Regions from separate parts of the Pantoea vagans genome, predicted to be linked through region 1. Evidence: predicted binding sites of a transcription regulator. Region 1 holds the regulator's gene; each other region holds the start of a gene.
What was found. The regulator PurR, encoded in region 1, represses purine synthesis genes. The targets are predictions, from matches to a motif close to CANGCAAACGTTTGCNTG.
Positions count from the first base shown of each region.

Region 2: a site for PurR is predicted at 2,229-2,246, ahead of guaD (guanine deaminase). Genes of this name have one in related genera too.
Region 3: a site for PurR is predicted at 2,963-2,980, ahead of pyrD (quinone-dependent dihydroorotate dehydrogenase). Genes of this name have one in related genera too.

Region 1 covers NZ_CP011427.1:2,211,265-2,215,926, forward strand. The annotation lists gene rnt (ribonuclease T) at 1-452, shown strand, start outside; gene LK04_RS10275 (Grx4 family monothiol glutaredoxin) at 495-830, opposite strand; gene LK04_RS10280 (C40 family peptidase) at 1,196-1,984, shown strand; gene LK04_RS20550 (YnhF family membrane protein) at 2,051-2,140, opposite strand; gene purR (HTH-type transcriptional repressor PurR) at 2,415-3,440, shown strand; gene punR (DNA-binding transcriptional activator PunR) at 3,437-4,348, opposite strand; gene punC (purine nucleoside transporter PunC) at 4,457-4,662, shown strand, end outside.
Region 2 covers NZ_CP011427.1:1,890,507-1,895,168, reverse strand. The annotation lists gene xdhA (xanthine dehydrogenase small subunit) at 1-733, opposite strand, end outside; gene guaD (guanine deaminase) at 730-2,058, opposite strand; gene ydfG (bifunctional NADP-dependent 3-hydroxy acid dehydrogenase/3-hydroxypropionate dehydrogenase YdfG) at 2,439-3,185, shown strand; gene LK04_RS08770 (YnfA family protein) at 3,216-3,545, opposite strand; gene LK04_RS08765 (DUF1283 family protein) at 3,676-4,011, shown strand; gene LK04_RS08760 (DUF1161 domain-containing protein) at 4,064-4,360, shown strand; gene LK04_RS08755 (MDR family MFS transporter) at 4,392-4,662, opposite strand, start outside.
Region 3 covers NZ_CP011427.1:2,540,795-2,545,456, reverse strand. The annotation lists gene LK04_RS11935 (glycosyltransferase family 2 protein) at 1-72, shown strand, start outside; gene LK04_RS11930 (lipopolysaccharide biosynthesis protein) at 391-1,914, shown strand; gene LK04_RS11925 (glycosyltransferase family 2 protein) at 1,911-2,900, shown strand; gene pyrD (quinone-dependent dihydroorotate dehydrogenase) at 3,019-4,029, shown strand; gene LK04_RS11915 (cell division protein ZapC) at 4,304-4,662, shown strand, end outside.

The DNA of each region.
Region 1 (4,662 bases):
CAGCACTGGCCTTTACCGGCATTGACCCGACCAATCCATTACGCGGTGCGGTGAGTGAATATGAAGCGCTGCATGCGATATTTAAAATGGTGCGTAAAGGCACCAAAGATCACGGCTGTAATCGTGCCATTATTGTGGCGCACAACGCCACTTTCGATCTCAACTTCGTGATGGCCGCTGCCGAGCGCGCCAGCCTGAAGCGCAATCCCTTCCATCCGTTTGCCACTTTTGATACGGCAGCGTTGAGTGGTTTAGTGTTGGGTCAGACCGTTCTGGCTAAAGCCTGTAAGGCTGCGGGGATGGATTTCGATAGCACACAGGCCCACTCCGCACTGTACGACACCGAGCAAACAGCAACGCTGTTTTGTGAACTGGTGAATCGTTGGAAACGTTTGGGCGGCTGGCCGCTGGCGTTTAATGATGAGCAGCCAGAAGACGACGCATCGGCCTGATCAGCAGCCAAAGAAAAGGCCGACATTTGTCGGCCTTTTCACTTATTCCGCTTCTTTATACTTCTCAGCGGTTTCTTTCAGCAGCGGCTGGAGTTCGCCACGCTGGAACATCTCGACGATGATGTCGCAACCGCCGACCAGCTCACCATCCACCCACAGCTGCGGGAAGGTTGGCCAGTTAGCGATTTTTGGCAATTCGGCACGGATATCCGGGTTCTGCAGAATATCGACGTAGGCGAAGCGCTCACCACAGGCCGAGAGTGCCTGCACAGCTTGCGCAGAGAAACCGCAGCTAGGCAGTTTCGGGGAACCTTTCATGTACAGCAGGATTGGGTTTTCTGCGATCTGGCGCTGAATTTTTTCAACAGTACTCATTATTGCCTTCCTTAAAGCATCACTTCGTGTTTGTTTATTGTAGCGACTTCAGGCCTGCACTGAAAACGGGATTTTGCGTTCGCGACCTGCGAATCGCCATGTTTGTTAAGTCCCGCCAACTTCAATAACAATTTCATATCATTAAAAGGCATGAACAAATTAATAATTAGCAATAGTTTCGCTGCGTTAACCAGCTGAAATTGCTCATTAAGGCGACAGAATAAGCCGTGTAACAGATTAATAGAAAAAGGCCTTACCTTTTGGAAAAAAAGTGGATTAGAATCACTTCGGCGCTGATCGTTGATCAGATTTCTCTTACGTAGCCGCGGCCTGTTTTTTTATCAGACTGCTTAACCTGTAACCGGACTATGCGTTTACTGATTACGCTTATCATACTGGCTTTCGCCCAACTGTTCGTTAATGTGGCCTCTGCTTCACCGCATGCGCCTGTTAACGCCAGTTTGCATAATGCTGAGAAAAAAAGCGCGCGCGAAGATGAGCGCCGCAAGCGACGTCCGGTGAAAACCACGGCTAAAAAGTCTCGCCTGTCTACTACGGTGCAAAAACTCAAGCTGAAGAAGCAAAGCAAGACAGAAACCGCGCTGCACAAAACCACCCGTAAGAAATCCCTGCTGAAATCGCCAGCAAAGAAATATGGCCATCAACGCTTAGCCAAAAAAACGCGTGAAGTCGATGATGAAGCGCTGGAGCTGACCGGCATTCGCATGAGCAAATCACACCGCCAGCGTTATCAAAAGGCGCGTGAAACAGCGATGACCAAATTGATGGGCCAGTTGGGCAAACCTTATCAGTGGGGTGGCACCTCGCCGAATACAGGTTTCGACTGCAGTGGTCTGGTGTGGTACGCCTACAAAGATTTAGTCAAATACAAATTCCCGCGCACTGCGAATGAGATGTATCACTTGCATGATGCCGCGCCGATTAAGCGTCAGATGCTCGAAAAAGGCGATTTAGTCTTCTTCCGTATTAATAATCGTGGCACTGCCGATCACGTAGGTGTCTACCTTGGTAACGGTAAATTTATTCAGTCACCGCGGACCGGTAAAGACATTCAGATTAGTGCGTTGGGTGAGGATTACTGGGAGAAGCATTATGTTGGTGCACGCCGCATGATGACGCCGAAAACCATTCGTTAGTCGTTGCGCAACGTATAAAAAAAGCCGGATGCTTTCACAGCACCGGCTTTTTTTATACGCTTTTGTTTAATGCAGGATGGCCGTAAAGCTGAACGCAATAATCATTAACAGTGCGCCAACCGTGGTCATCAGGGCCAGCTTCAGATCTGTACTCATCACTACTCCTTAGTCACACTTTTATTAGGGTTAAAACAATTTTCGCACAGCGTCAGGCAAAAATCTCGTGTTATCCGCGCCAGCTTGCTAGAATCGCCGCCTTTCGTTGCGCAACCCATTTTGCGCATGCTGTATTTACAGCCTGCTGAAGCGATTTTTCCTGCCTGAACAGGCAGCGTTGACCCAAATTTTCGGGTGCAAAACCCTTCGCAGACGCAAACGTTTAACAATATACTTATCAGTACGTTGCGATAAGCCGGGGAGTACCTTTTTCATGGCCACAATTAAAGATGTAGCAAAACGCGCGGGTGTCTCCACCACCACGGTTTCGCATGTCATCAACAAAACGCGTTTTGTCGCAGAAGAGACGCGTAACGCCGTTTGGGAAGCAATTAAAGAATTGCACTATTCCCCCAGCGCCGTTGCGCGCAGTTTGAAGGTCAATCACACCAAGACATTGGGATTGCTGGCGACTTCAAGTGAAGCTCCCTACTTTGCTGAGATCATTGAAGCGGTTGAGAATCACTGCTTCGAGCGCGGCTACACATTAATCCTTGGCAATGCGCACAACGACCTGCAAAAGCAGCGTGCTTATCTCTCGATGATGGCGCAGAAGCGCGTCGATGGTCTGTTGGTCATGTGCTCCGAATACCCAGATGACCTGCTGCAAATGCTGGAGGAGAATCGCAATATCCCGATGGTGGTGATGGACTGGGGTGCTTCGCGCGGTGACTTTACCGATACCGTGCAGGACAATGCTTTCCATGGCGGTTATTTGGCTGGGCGCTATTTGATCGAACGTGGTCACCGCGATATTGGCGCGATCCCGGGACAACTTGAACGCAACACGGGCGGTGGACGCCACGCTGGCTTCTTGCAGGCAATGAATGAAGCCGGGGTCACGGTGCGGCCAGAGTGGATTGTGCAGGGTGATTTTGAACCCGATTCAGGCTATCAGGCGATGCAACAAATCTTGAATCAGAAACAGCGTCCAACTGCCGTATTCTGTGGTGGCGATATCATGGCAATGGGTGCGATTTGCGCAGCCGATGAGATGGGCTTGCGCGTCCCGCAAGATATTTCCGTGATCGGGTACGATAACGTGCGCAACGCGCGCTTTTTCACACCAGCGCTCACCACCGTGCACCAACCGAAGGCTGAGTTGGGTGAGAAAGCGCTCGAAATGTTGCTGGATCGCATCACCAGCAAGCGTGAAGAGCCACAAACGATTGAGGTTCAACCGACCTTGATTGAGCGCCGCTCCGTTGCCGATGGCCCATTCCGCGACTATCGCCGCTAACCTCGCGTTTCGCTGAGCCATTCGTGGTTCAGCGTCTCTGCATCACCCAGATAAGCCAGAAGCCAATCCAACGCGGGTGATGCTCGCTGCTCTGACCAACTGACACAGCAAGGGCTGTCAGGAAACGGCTGCGGCAGTGGCAATTCCACCAGCGTGCCTTGATCCAACAGTGGCCGCGCTAAATGCCCTGGCACCATGCCGACACACAATCCCGCCTGCAAACAATCCATTCCGGTTTCCCACTCCGGCACCACCAAACGCCGCTGATTGTCCAGGGTCCAGGTCATACGTCTGGGTAATGCGCGAGACGTATCTTCCAGCACCAGCGATGGCCAGGCACGCAATATTTCATCATTTAATTCTGTATTGTTGACCAACGGATGATCGGGACTGACAACGCAACGCCAGTTTAAGGCCCCCATATCCTGAAAGGCGAAACGCCCGCCAACCGGAACCGCCTGCGTTGCGCCAATAGCGACATCAACACGCCCGTCGGCCAGCGCATCCCAGACACCGTTGAACACTTCGTAGCTGATAATCAGCTCCATATCCGGGAAATGACGGTAAAAATCTTTCACCAGTTGTCGGGTGCGCTGGGGTTTGACGATGCAGTCCACCGCGATGCTCAACTGTCCGCGCCAGCCGTTCGCCAACTGTTGGCACTGCCTGCGCGTTGCAAGCATTTTTTTGATAACAGATCGCCCTTCACGGACAAAGTGCTCTCCAGCTGGTGTTAAGACGACTTCACGATGCTGGCGTTCAAACAACGGAACCGCTAACCAGGTTTCCAGCTGCCTGACGGTATAGCTGACGGCAGAAGGCACACGATGCAACTCTTGCGCTGCCGCGCTGAAACTGCCGCTGCGCGCCACCGCATCTACTACTTCCAGTGCATACTCAGACCACATGTATTTGCCTTCAAAATTTTTAACAGCAGGTTGCAAATATTAGCGTTTCACAAACCGCAACGCACTCTTTTACACTCCCCGGCGTTCAATCTGCCAATGAGAATCACTATGTTGTCTTCAAAAGGATTTCTGCCCTACCTTGCCTTGCTGAGTATGCTCGGCTTTCTCGCCACGGATATGTATCTGCCCGCTTTTGGTGACATGCAACGCGATTTTGCCACGGCTCCGGGTACGATCAGCGCCAGCCTTAGCCTGTTTCTCGGTGGATTTGCCTGTGCGCAGGTGTTTTGGGGCCCCTTGTCGGATCGCTTTGG
Region 2 (4,662 bases), 320 kb from region 1:
ATTCCTGCACCTGCTCTAAGGCGATCAACAATGGCAGACGTTGATACTGCTGGGTAATTTGCAAAGTCAGATCAGTGCCGCCCGCCAGCAAACGCGCGTCAGGATGCTGCTCATACAGCGCGGCTAACTGCGCCAGCGTTTTTGGCACAAAACAGCGGCTGCCGTTGGCTTCAAGGGTTTGCACTTCTGTGTTGTTCAATGCCTGAAGCCGCTGTACCAGCGCGGTTTCATCAGCTGTAAATGCATCTGCTACTGGCTGCTCACACGCCTGCTGCGCCGCTGCCATAATCGGTCGATAGCCGGTACAGCGGCACAGATTGCCCGCCAGCGCCTGTTCGGCATGGTGCGGATTCCAGCCTTGACTGTTTTTTTGCAAGGTAAACATGGACATGACAAACCCCGGCGTACAATAACCGCATTGCGAGCCGTGGCAATCCACCATGGCCTGCTGCACACTGTGCAGTTCACGCCCCTGCTTGAGATCTTCTACGGTAATCAACTGTTTGCCTTGTAAACTGCTCACCAGTGTCAGGCAGCTGTTGACCGTTTGATACTGCATGCGCCCCGCTACCACTTTACCCAGCGTTACCGTGCAGGCACCACAGTCTCCTGACGCGCAACCTTCCTTCGTGCCGCGCCGCTGCTGCTGATTGCGCAGGTAATTGAGCACCGTGAGATTGGGGTCTAAAGCCGTCTCGGTGATCAGGCGGTTGTTGAGCAGAAACTGGATCATGCGGTTATCTCCTCGCCATGCCGCTGCCAGACGGGTTTGCCACTCAGCCAGGTTTGGGCAATATTGCGGTCATCGCCCAGCGTCATCATGACAAACAGGCGTTCCCAGATGTCTTTACTGTTGGCACTGCGTAATTTTTGCAGCGGTGACACCGCCGGATCGAGCACCACAAAATCGGCCTCTTTGCCGGGATTGAAGTTACCAATTTTGTCATCTAAATCGAGCGCATGCGCCCCGCCCAGTGTGGCGTGGTAGAAGGCTTCACAGGCACTGAGTCGGTATTGTTGCAACTGCCCAACTTTGTAAGCCTCCCCCAGGGTTTGCAGCATATTAAAAGTGGTACCTGCGCCGACATCGGTTCCGATACCCATGCGCACACCCTGCTGCCAGCAGCGTTTGATGTTGAACAACCCGCTGCCGAGGAACAGATTGGAGGTGGGGCAGAATGCGATGGAGGAATCGGTATCGTGCAGGCATTGCCATTCGCGATCTTCCAGATGCAGGCAATGCGCAAACACACTGCGCTTACCGGTCAGTTGATGCTGGTGATACACATCAAGGTAGCCGTCGTGCTCTGGGAACAATTCGTTCACCCAGGCAATTTCCTGCTGGTTCTCACTGAGGTGTGTGTGCAGCCAGGTATCAGGGAACTCTTCACGCAGCTGACGTACCTTCTCCAGCAGCGCCGGTGATGACGTTGGCGCAAAGCGCGGCGTCAATGCATAACTAAGCCGACCACGCTGGTGCCAGCGCTCAATCAGTTCCAGGGTATGCTGATAACTCTCTTCGGGGGTTTCGGTCAGATACTCTGGCGCGTTGCGATCCATCATCACCTTGCCCGCGATCAATCGCATATCGAGCTTTTCCGCTGCGCTAAATAAGGCGTCAACGGACTGTTTGTGGACGGTGCCAAACACCAGCGCACTGGTGGTGCCATTCGCCAAGAGCTGCTGCAAGAAGAAGGCGGACATCTGCGCAGCGTGGTCCGGGCAGTGATATTGGCTCTCGACCGGGAAAGTGTATTGGTTCAGCCACTCCAGTAGCTGCTCGCCAAAGGCCCCAATCATCTCTGTTTGCGGATAGTGGATGTGGGTGTCGACAAAGCCCGGCACGATGAGTTTACCGCGCAGATCGATCACCTGAGCGGCATCAACGCGCCCTTCTGCGATCTCCCAACTTTCCAGCGCGACCACTTTGCCATCACGCAGCGTTAGTAGGCCATCTTCAAGATAGCGTGCATTGGCCGCAATCTGATCGGGCTGTGCAGCCAGGGCGGTGAAGTCAAAGAAGCTGGCGCGCAGCAGGGTTTCAGAGGCGTAAGGCATAAAAGTTCCTTGATACATGTCATTGCAGATAATTGCCTTGAAAGTGAATTGCAAGGGACATGCCAAAGCTTAGAACAAAAAATACTGTTCTATTTCAATAAAATAGGTGATTTTTATTGATTTTGAGGGCAGGATCAATTCGCAAACGAATGCGCAACCGTTTGCTGACAATGGCAAACGGTTGCTATTGGTGATGAAAGTGTAAATCGCAGAGATAACGTAGTAAGACCCGTGATTTTTTGCGCAATGCCGGTGCAATAGCGCACTCTTTTTGTGCACGAAGAATCCTGCAACACACCGGTTAGGCTTTTCATGAGCATGGTGTCAGGGTTAATGCTAAGGTGTGGCTGAGAACCTGAAATCGTTTAAGGAACAGTGAGATGATTATTTTTGTTACCGGCGCTACTGCTGGTTTTGGTCAAAGTATCACCCGCCGCTTCATTGCTACAGGTCACAAGGTGATCGCCAGCGGACGCCGCGCTGAGCGTTTAAAAGAGCTGAAAGATGAGCTTGGCGACAATCTGTATACCGTTCAGTTGGATGTGCGCAATCGTGCTGCTATCGATGAAGCCATTGCAGCTCTGCCCGCTGAGTGGCGCGATATTGATGTGCTGGTGAACAACGCTGGCCTGGCGTTGGGTGTTGAACCGGCGCACAAAGCCAATATCGAAGACTGGGAAAATATGATCGACACCAACAACAAAGGCTTGGTGTACATGACTCGCGCGGTACTGCCTGCCATGGTGGAGCGCAATGTTGGTCATATCGTCAACATTGGCTCCATCGCGGGGAGCTGGCCTTACCTGGGCGGTAACGTGTATGGCGCAACCAAGGCCTTCGTCCGTCAGTTCAGCCTCAACCTGCGCACTGATTTACACGGCACGGCGCTGCGTGTTACCGATATTGAGCCTGGTTTAGTAGGTGGCACCGAGTTCTCCAACGTGCGTTTCAAAGGTGACGATGGTCGCGCCGATGCGGTTTACGAAGGCACTACCGCACTGACCGCGGAAGACGTGACTGAAGCCGTTTACTGGGTAACCACCCTGCCTAAACACGTTAACATCAATACATTAGAGATTATGCCCGTGGCCCAGACCCTCGCGGGTTTGAAAGTGCATAAAGGCTAAACGATGCCCAAGGGCGCACTGCCGTGTGCCCTATGCGCGACCCCATCCCGTGACGATAATCAGCATCCCGCAGAATGCCACCAGCGCGCCAACCCAATCCCAGGTACTGAGCTTTACGCCATCCACCACGCGCAGCCAGATGAGTGCTGTCATCACGTAGACACCGCCGTAGGCCGCGTACACACGTCCACTGGCGGCCGGGTGCAACGTCAGCAGCCAGACAAACAGGGCGAGGCTCGCAGCAGCAGGGATCAATAACCATGCTGTCATGCCTTTCTTCAACCACAGCCACGGCAAGAAACAGCCAACAATTTCGGCAATCGCAGTGATAAAAAACAGCAACGTGGTTTTCACCAGCATAAAAATGTTCACTCCAGGTTAAACAAACGGCTCACCGCTGGTGAGTAAAGAAGCAGCGATGATATACTAACGCCCATGGTTGTGACAGCCGACCAAGCGGCTGTGCTGGTGTTAACTTAAGGAAATGACAATGAAAAATCTGTTTTCTGCCCTGCTGGCTGCCGTATTGACTTCCAGCGTGCTGCTGACCGCGCCATTGGCTGTGGCTAAAACTGACCGCGTGATCATTGAAGATGGTAACAGTGCTGCCAGCAATGAAGCGGCACGTCAAAGCCAGCAACAATGGAATGACACGAAAAATCTGCGCGGTAAGGTCAATACGCGTGTGGAGAAAGAGTTTGATAAAGCGGACAAAGCTTTTGATACCCGTGACGCCTGTGAAAAGAGCTACAACGTGAACGCCTATTGGGAACCCAATACCCTACGTTGCCTTGATCGCCGCACTGGGCGTACTGTCGCACCTTAATTCGCTGTTGCTGCTATAGTTTTCATGGGAATTCAGAACCAAGGAGAGTGTGATGAAAAAACGTAATGCCGTTGTATTGATGGCAATGCTGGCCCTGCCAGTATTGGCCCAAGCATCCTGTGAAAGCGTTAAAGCCGATATCAGTAAGAAGATTGTTAATAATGGCGTGGCCGAATCGGACTTCTCGCTGGATATCGTCCCCAATGACCAGGCCGATCAGGCTGGCGGTCAGGTGGTGGGCCACTGCGAGAATGATACTCAGAAAATCGTCTACAAGAAGAATGGCCGTGATGCGGAAAGCAATCTTCCGGCCAGCGCAGGCAGCTCACAAGATACCCCTGCACAGTAATGCTTACCGGGCGGCACTCAGCCGCCCTTTTCTATTCGGCTTCCGGCCTTTGGCGTGGCATCAGCCATGCAATCCACAGTGTCAGCATGGCAATCAGCAGCGCGACCACAAACACCCAATGCAGTGACGTGGCAATCTGACCAATCCAGTAATGCAGCGTGCCTTCCGGCAGTGCCTGACGGCTCTCATGCGACATGATTTTTTGCATCGGATCGTCGGCCTGCGGCAGACGCAGTGCAAGGTTGAAATTCAGCACCGCTCCCATCAGCGCCGTGCCCACCGCCGAACCCAGCATGCGGCTA
Region 3 (4,662 bases), 330 kb from region 1:
ATCCATCGGCCAGAAATGTTTATTCTGTTGCAGAATATTAAAGTGGCGAAAACATTAAAACGCGCTGCGTAATTCCATTTTATTCCGAAGAAAGGAAATAACCACGACCGGCTGTTTCTGCAAGAAAAGTGTAATAATTATCGTCATGACGGCTAAAGATGTTACAGATAATGTGCATTTTAACTTCAATTCACTTTCCTTCGGCCCATGAGAAGATTGGGGTTGGTTATTTTTAGCCATCCCCGTGAATTCTTTTTCATGGCCGAAATGGCATGTCAAAAATCTTAATTTAGCACCAAGGATAAAATTAAGAATAAGTCTGGTAGGCAGTTAGGGTGTTCTGTGTCAGGCTCTGTTTTTCAGCGAAATTTCCCAGACACCTCAATACTTATGTCAATTAAACGTAACGCTATTGCCAACTATGTAGGTCAGATCTACCTGACACTCTCGGGTATTCTGGTTGTACCGCTCTATATTCATCATTTGGGGATGGAAGCGTATGGTTTAGTCGGTTTCTTTTCGATTTTACTGACCTGGTTACAGTTGTTAGATGCGGGTGTTTCAACGACGTTGATGCGTGAGGCCGCGCGCTATCGTGCTAACCAGGCTGAATTTATCTGGTTTCCCTCTTTATTTGCCGCACTGTCAAAATTCTTCCTGATTTCGACCGTGATTTTAGTGGTCATCGGTTGGCTGGCCACGCCATGGATTGCGCATCATTGGCTGGATGCACAGCATCTTCCATCTTCAGATGTGGTGACTGCAGTAGCGATTATGGTCATCACCGCCGCTATTCGTTGGCGTACCAGCCCGTATCGCAGTGTCATCGTCGGCTTTGAACATCAGGTGTGGCTCAACGGCGTCAATCTGGTGATCGTCACGCTGAGAACGTTTGGTGCCGTCCTGGTGATCCAACTGTTTTCAAATCCGGTTTTGAGTTTCTTTATCTGGCAGTTACTGGTCTCGATCGCCGAAGCGGTATGTCTGATTTACAAATGTTTCCAGTTGGTGCCAGCTTCAGCGCGCAAACAGAAGCATGAGAATTTAAAGCAGGTACTTAAACCTTTTATTCGCTTCGCACTGAGTGCGGCCTACGCCAGCGCCGTATGGACGTTCATTTCTCAGATTGACCGTCTGGTACTGTCAAAAACGTTGCCGTTGAGCGAATACGGTTCCTTTACCGTGGTCGCGACGGCCGCTACCGGGATTATTTTGCTGAGCAGCCCGATTATGCAGGCTATCGTGCCGCGTATGACCGGGATGAAAACCAAAAAAGAGGGTGATGCCCAGTCGCTGACGCTGTATCGGTATACCACCCAAGCGGTGGCGATATTTATGGCTCCGCTCAGTATCACCATTGCGTGCTTCTCTGCACCGCTGTTGTGGGCATGGACGCAGAATCAGCAGGTGGTGAATGAGATGTCGTTTGTCCTCAGCCTCTATGCGCTGGGCAGTGGCGTGCAGGCAATATGTGGCTTGCTGTATCACCTGCAATACGTCAATGGCAACCTCAAGCTGCATGTTAAAGGTTTCTCCTGTTTTGCCATTATTCTGGTGCCGCTCAATATTTTTGCGGCTCTCCATTTTGGCGCGATGGGTACCGGCTGGTTATGGCTGGGGCAAAACGTGTTCTACCTGCTGGGGTGGGCGTGGCTGGTGCATCGCCGCTTCGCGCCGGGCATTCATTTCGCATGGTTAACGCGTGATGTGTTGCTGGTATGGGTTGTTGCGGCGGTTATGGCCTGGCTCTGCTCACTCCTGCCCATTAGTTGGGATCAAAATCGCTGGTTGAATCTGTTATGGCTCGGGCTGATTGGCATGGTCAATCTGGCAGTGTGTTGTCTCTTACACAGCCTGGTGATCAAGCGTCTGCTGCCGTTCAATAAAGGCTTTAACGTTGAGGAGAGAGAATGAACGGCGTGAGCATGACGGTGATCGTGCCTAACTGGAACTGCGCTCCATGGTTAGGGGAAGCGATAGATTCGCTGGTAGGTCAATCTTCTCCTCCCGAGCAAATCATCGTAATTGATGATGGCTCAACGGATAACAGCGTGGCGCTACTAGAAGAGATGGCGGCTCGCTATCCACAAATCACGGTGTTGCAGGCGCAGCGGGGTGGTGTCAGCGCGGCGCGCACGCTTGGGTTGGAGATTGCCACCGGCGACTTCATCTATTTTATGGATGCGGATGATTTCATCGGTAAAACCCTGTTCGCAGATTTCCGTCGCGCAAAGGCGCAGCATCCCGAAATGGAGTTGTTCTGCTTTGGCGCCAAAATGTTTACGGACTTGCCCGTCGCCCAGCGGCAATATCAACTTTTTCACCAACGACGTATCCAGGGCGCGTTTCCCGGCGGCAGCACTACCCTCCGCAATATGATCACGCATCAATCTGCGCATCGCGTGTTGTGGAGCAGTATTGTCTCACGCCATTTGATTGAAAGGGTGGGGGTGCAATTTCTGCCGATTCAACACCATGAGGATGCGCCCTACATGTTTGCCTTGTACATGCAGGCGCAGGAAGTGGTGCTCACAGGCGAAAGCTATTACTACAAGCGTTTTATGGTGACTTCGCTGTCACAACGCAAAGCCACTTTTGCCTGGGTTGAAAACTACTTTATTGCACGCGGTAACAGCGAAAGCTTTATGCAAGCGTGGGGTATGCCTGCCGATGAGTGGCTGATGGACCGCTATTACGAACCGGTGATGTACGGTTGTTTGATTGAGATGCGCAAAAATAACATCGACGTCCCCAAGGAGTGGCACGTCACCATCGACCAGTTGATCCGTAAAGTGACCGGCGAGAGCAAGCGCATGAAACTGCAGTGGTACTATCCCATGCTTTATAACGGTTTGAAGGCAAGTCGCAGTCTGTTAGCACGCTATACCGGTAAGCGCTGACTTCGATCAACTCTGCATCACCTGATTAAATTTACTTTTGCGCCAGAGGCCTTTACCATTCTGGCGCACAAATTTGCGTGCACCCGACTTCCCTCGCTTCCGCCATTCAGGAGAGTGCATGTTATATCCTATCGTCCGGCCGGCGCTGTTTAAGCTCGATCCAGAGCGTGCGCACGAACTCACCTTGCAACAATTACGTTTTATCAGCGGTACCCCGCTGGAAGGGCTGATTCGCCAGTCGCTGCCGTCGCGCCCGGTCAGTTGCATGGGACTGACTTTCCCGAACGCGCTGGGCCTTGCCGCAGGGCTTGATAAGAATGCGGAGTGCATTGATGCTTTCGGCGCGATGGGCTTCGGTTTTGTAGAAGTGGGGACTGTCACGCCACGCCCACAACCGGGTAATGATAAGCCGCGTATGTTCCGCTTAGTGGAAGCGGAAGGAATTATTAACCGCATGGGCTTTAATAATCACGGTGTCGATCACCTGGTCGAGAACGTTAAAAAGGCGCGGTTTAAAGGTATCCTCGGTATCAATATTGGCAAAAATAAAGATACGCCAGTGGAGCAGGGTAAAGACGATTATCTGACCTGCATGGAGAAGGTGTATGCCCATGCCGGTTATATTGCCATCAATATTTCCTCACCGAACACACCGGGATTACGCACGCTGCAATATGGCGAAGCGCTGGACGATCTTCTGTCTGCGATCAAATTAAAACAAAAAGAACTGCAAGAACGGCAGCTTAAATATGTGCCAGTAGCGGTGAAGATCGCGCCGGATCTTTCAGAGGAAGAATTGATCCAGGTTGCCGACAGTTTGGTGCGCCATGAAATTGACGGCGTGATTGCGACAAATACCACACTCGATCGTGCATTGGTGACGGGCGTAAAATATGCTGACGAAATGGGGGGATTAAGTGGCCGTCCGGTGCAATCCCGCAGCACGGAAGTGATCCGCCGCCTGTCGCAGGAGCTCCAGGGCCGTTTGCCCATTATTGGTGTCGGTGGCATTGATTCGCTGGTTTCTGCACGTGAAAAAGTCGCAGCCGGTGCAACCTTGGTACAGATATACTCCGGTTTCATTTATAAAGGCCCAACGTTAATTAAAGATATCGTGACCCACCTCTAAGACATTTCTCACTTTCCCGCGCCGGGGGGTTTATTTATCCCTTCGGCTCGTTTATATTTTGTGCTGCTGATGCATTTTTCAGCTTTTCTTTAGCGTTATATACCCTAAATAATTCGAGTTGCAGGAAGACGGCAAGTGGGGGAATCCCCATGAGCTTACATCAGTAAGTGACTGGGGTGAGCACGCGCAGCCAACGCAACTGCGGTTAGAAGTATGACGGGTATATTTTAAAATTAAGCGCCGTTTAGCGCAGCGATAAACTACAGGGCACATCATGAAAATTAAACCTGATGACAACTGGCGTTGGTATTTCGACGCAGAGCATGACCGCATGATGCTGGATTTGGCAGACGGCATGTTATTTCGCTCGCGCTTCTCGCGTAAAATGCTGACGCCGGATGCCTTTAATGAAAGCGGTTTTTGCGTGGATGACGCCGCGTTGTATTTTACTTTTGAAGAACGTTGCCGTCAGAGTGGATTAAAAGGCGATCAACGTGCCGAATTAGTATTAAATGCCTTGGTCGCCAGCCGTTTTCTCAAACCTCTTATGCCGAAAAGCTGGCATTTCACCAGCCATGCGCAAAGCTGGCAGCCCGGTGCGGGCGATATGGTCGCCGTGACATTAGCGGACAC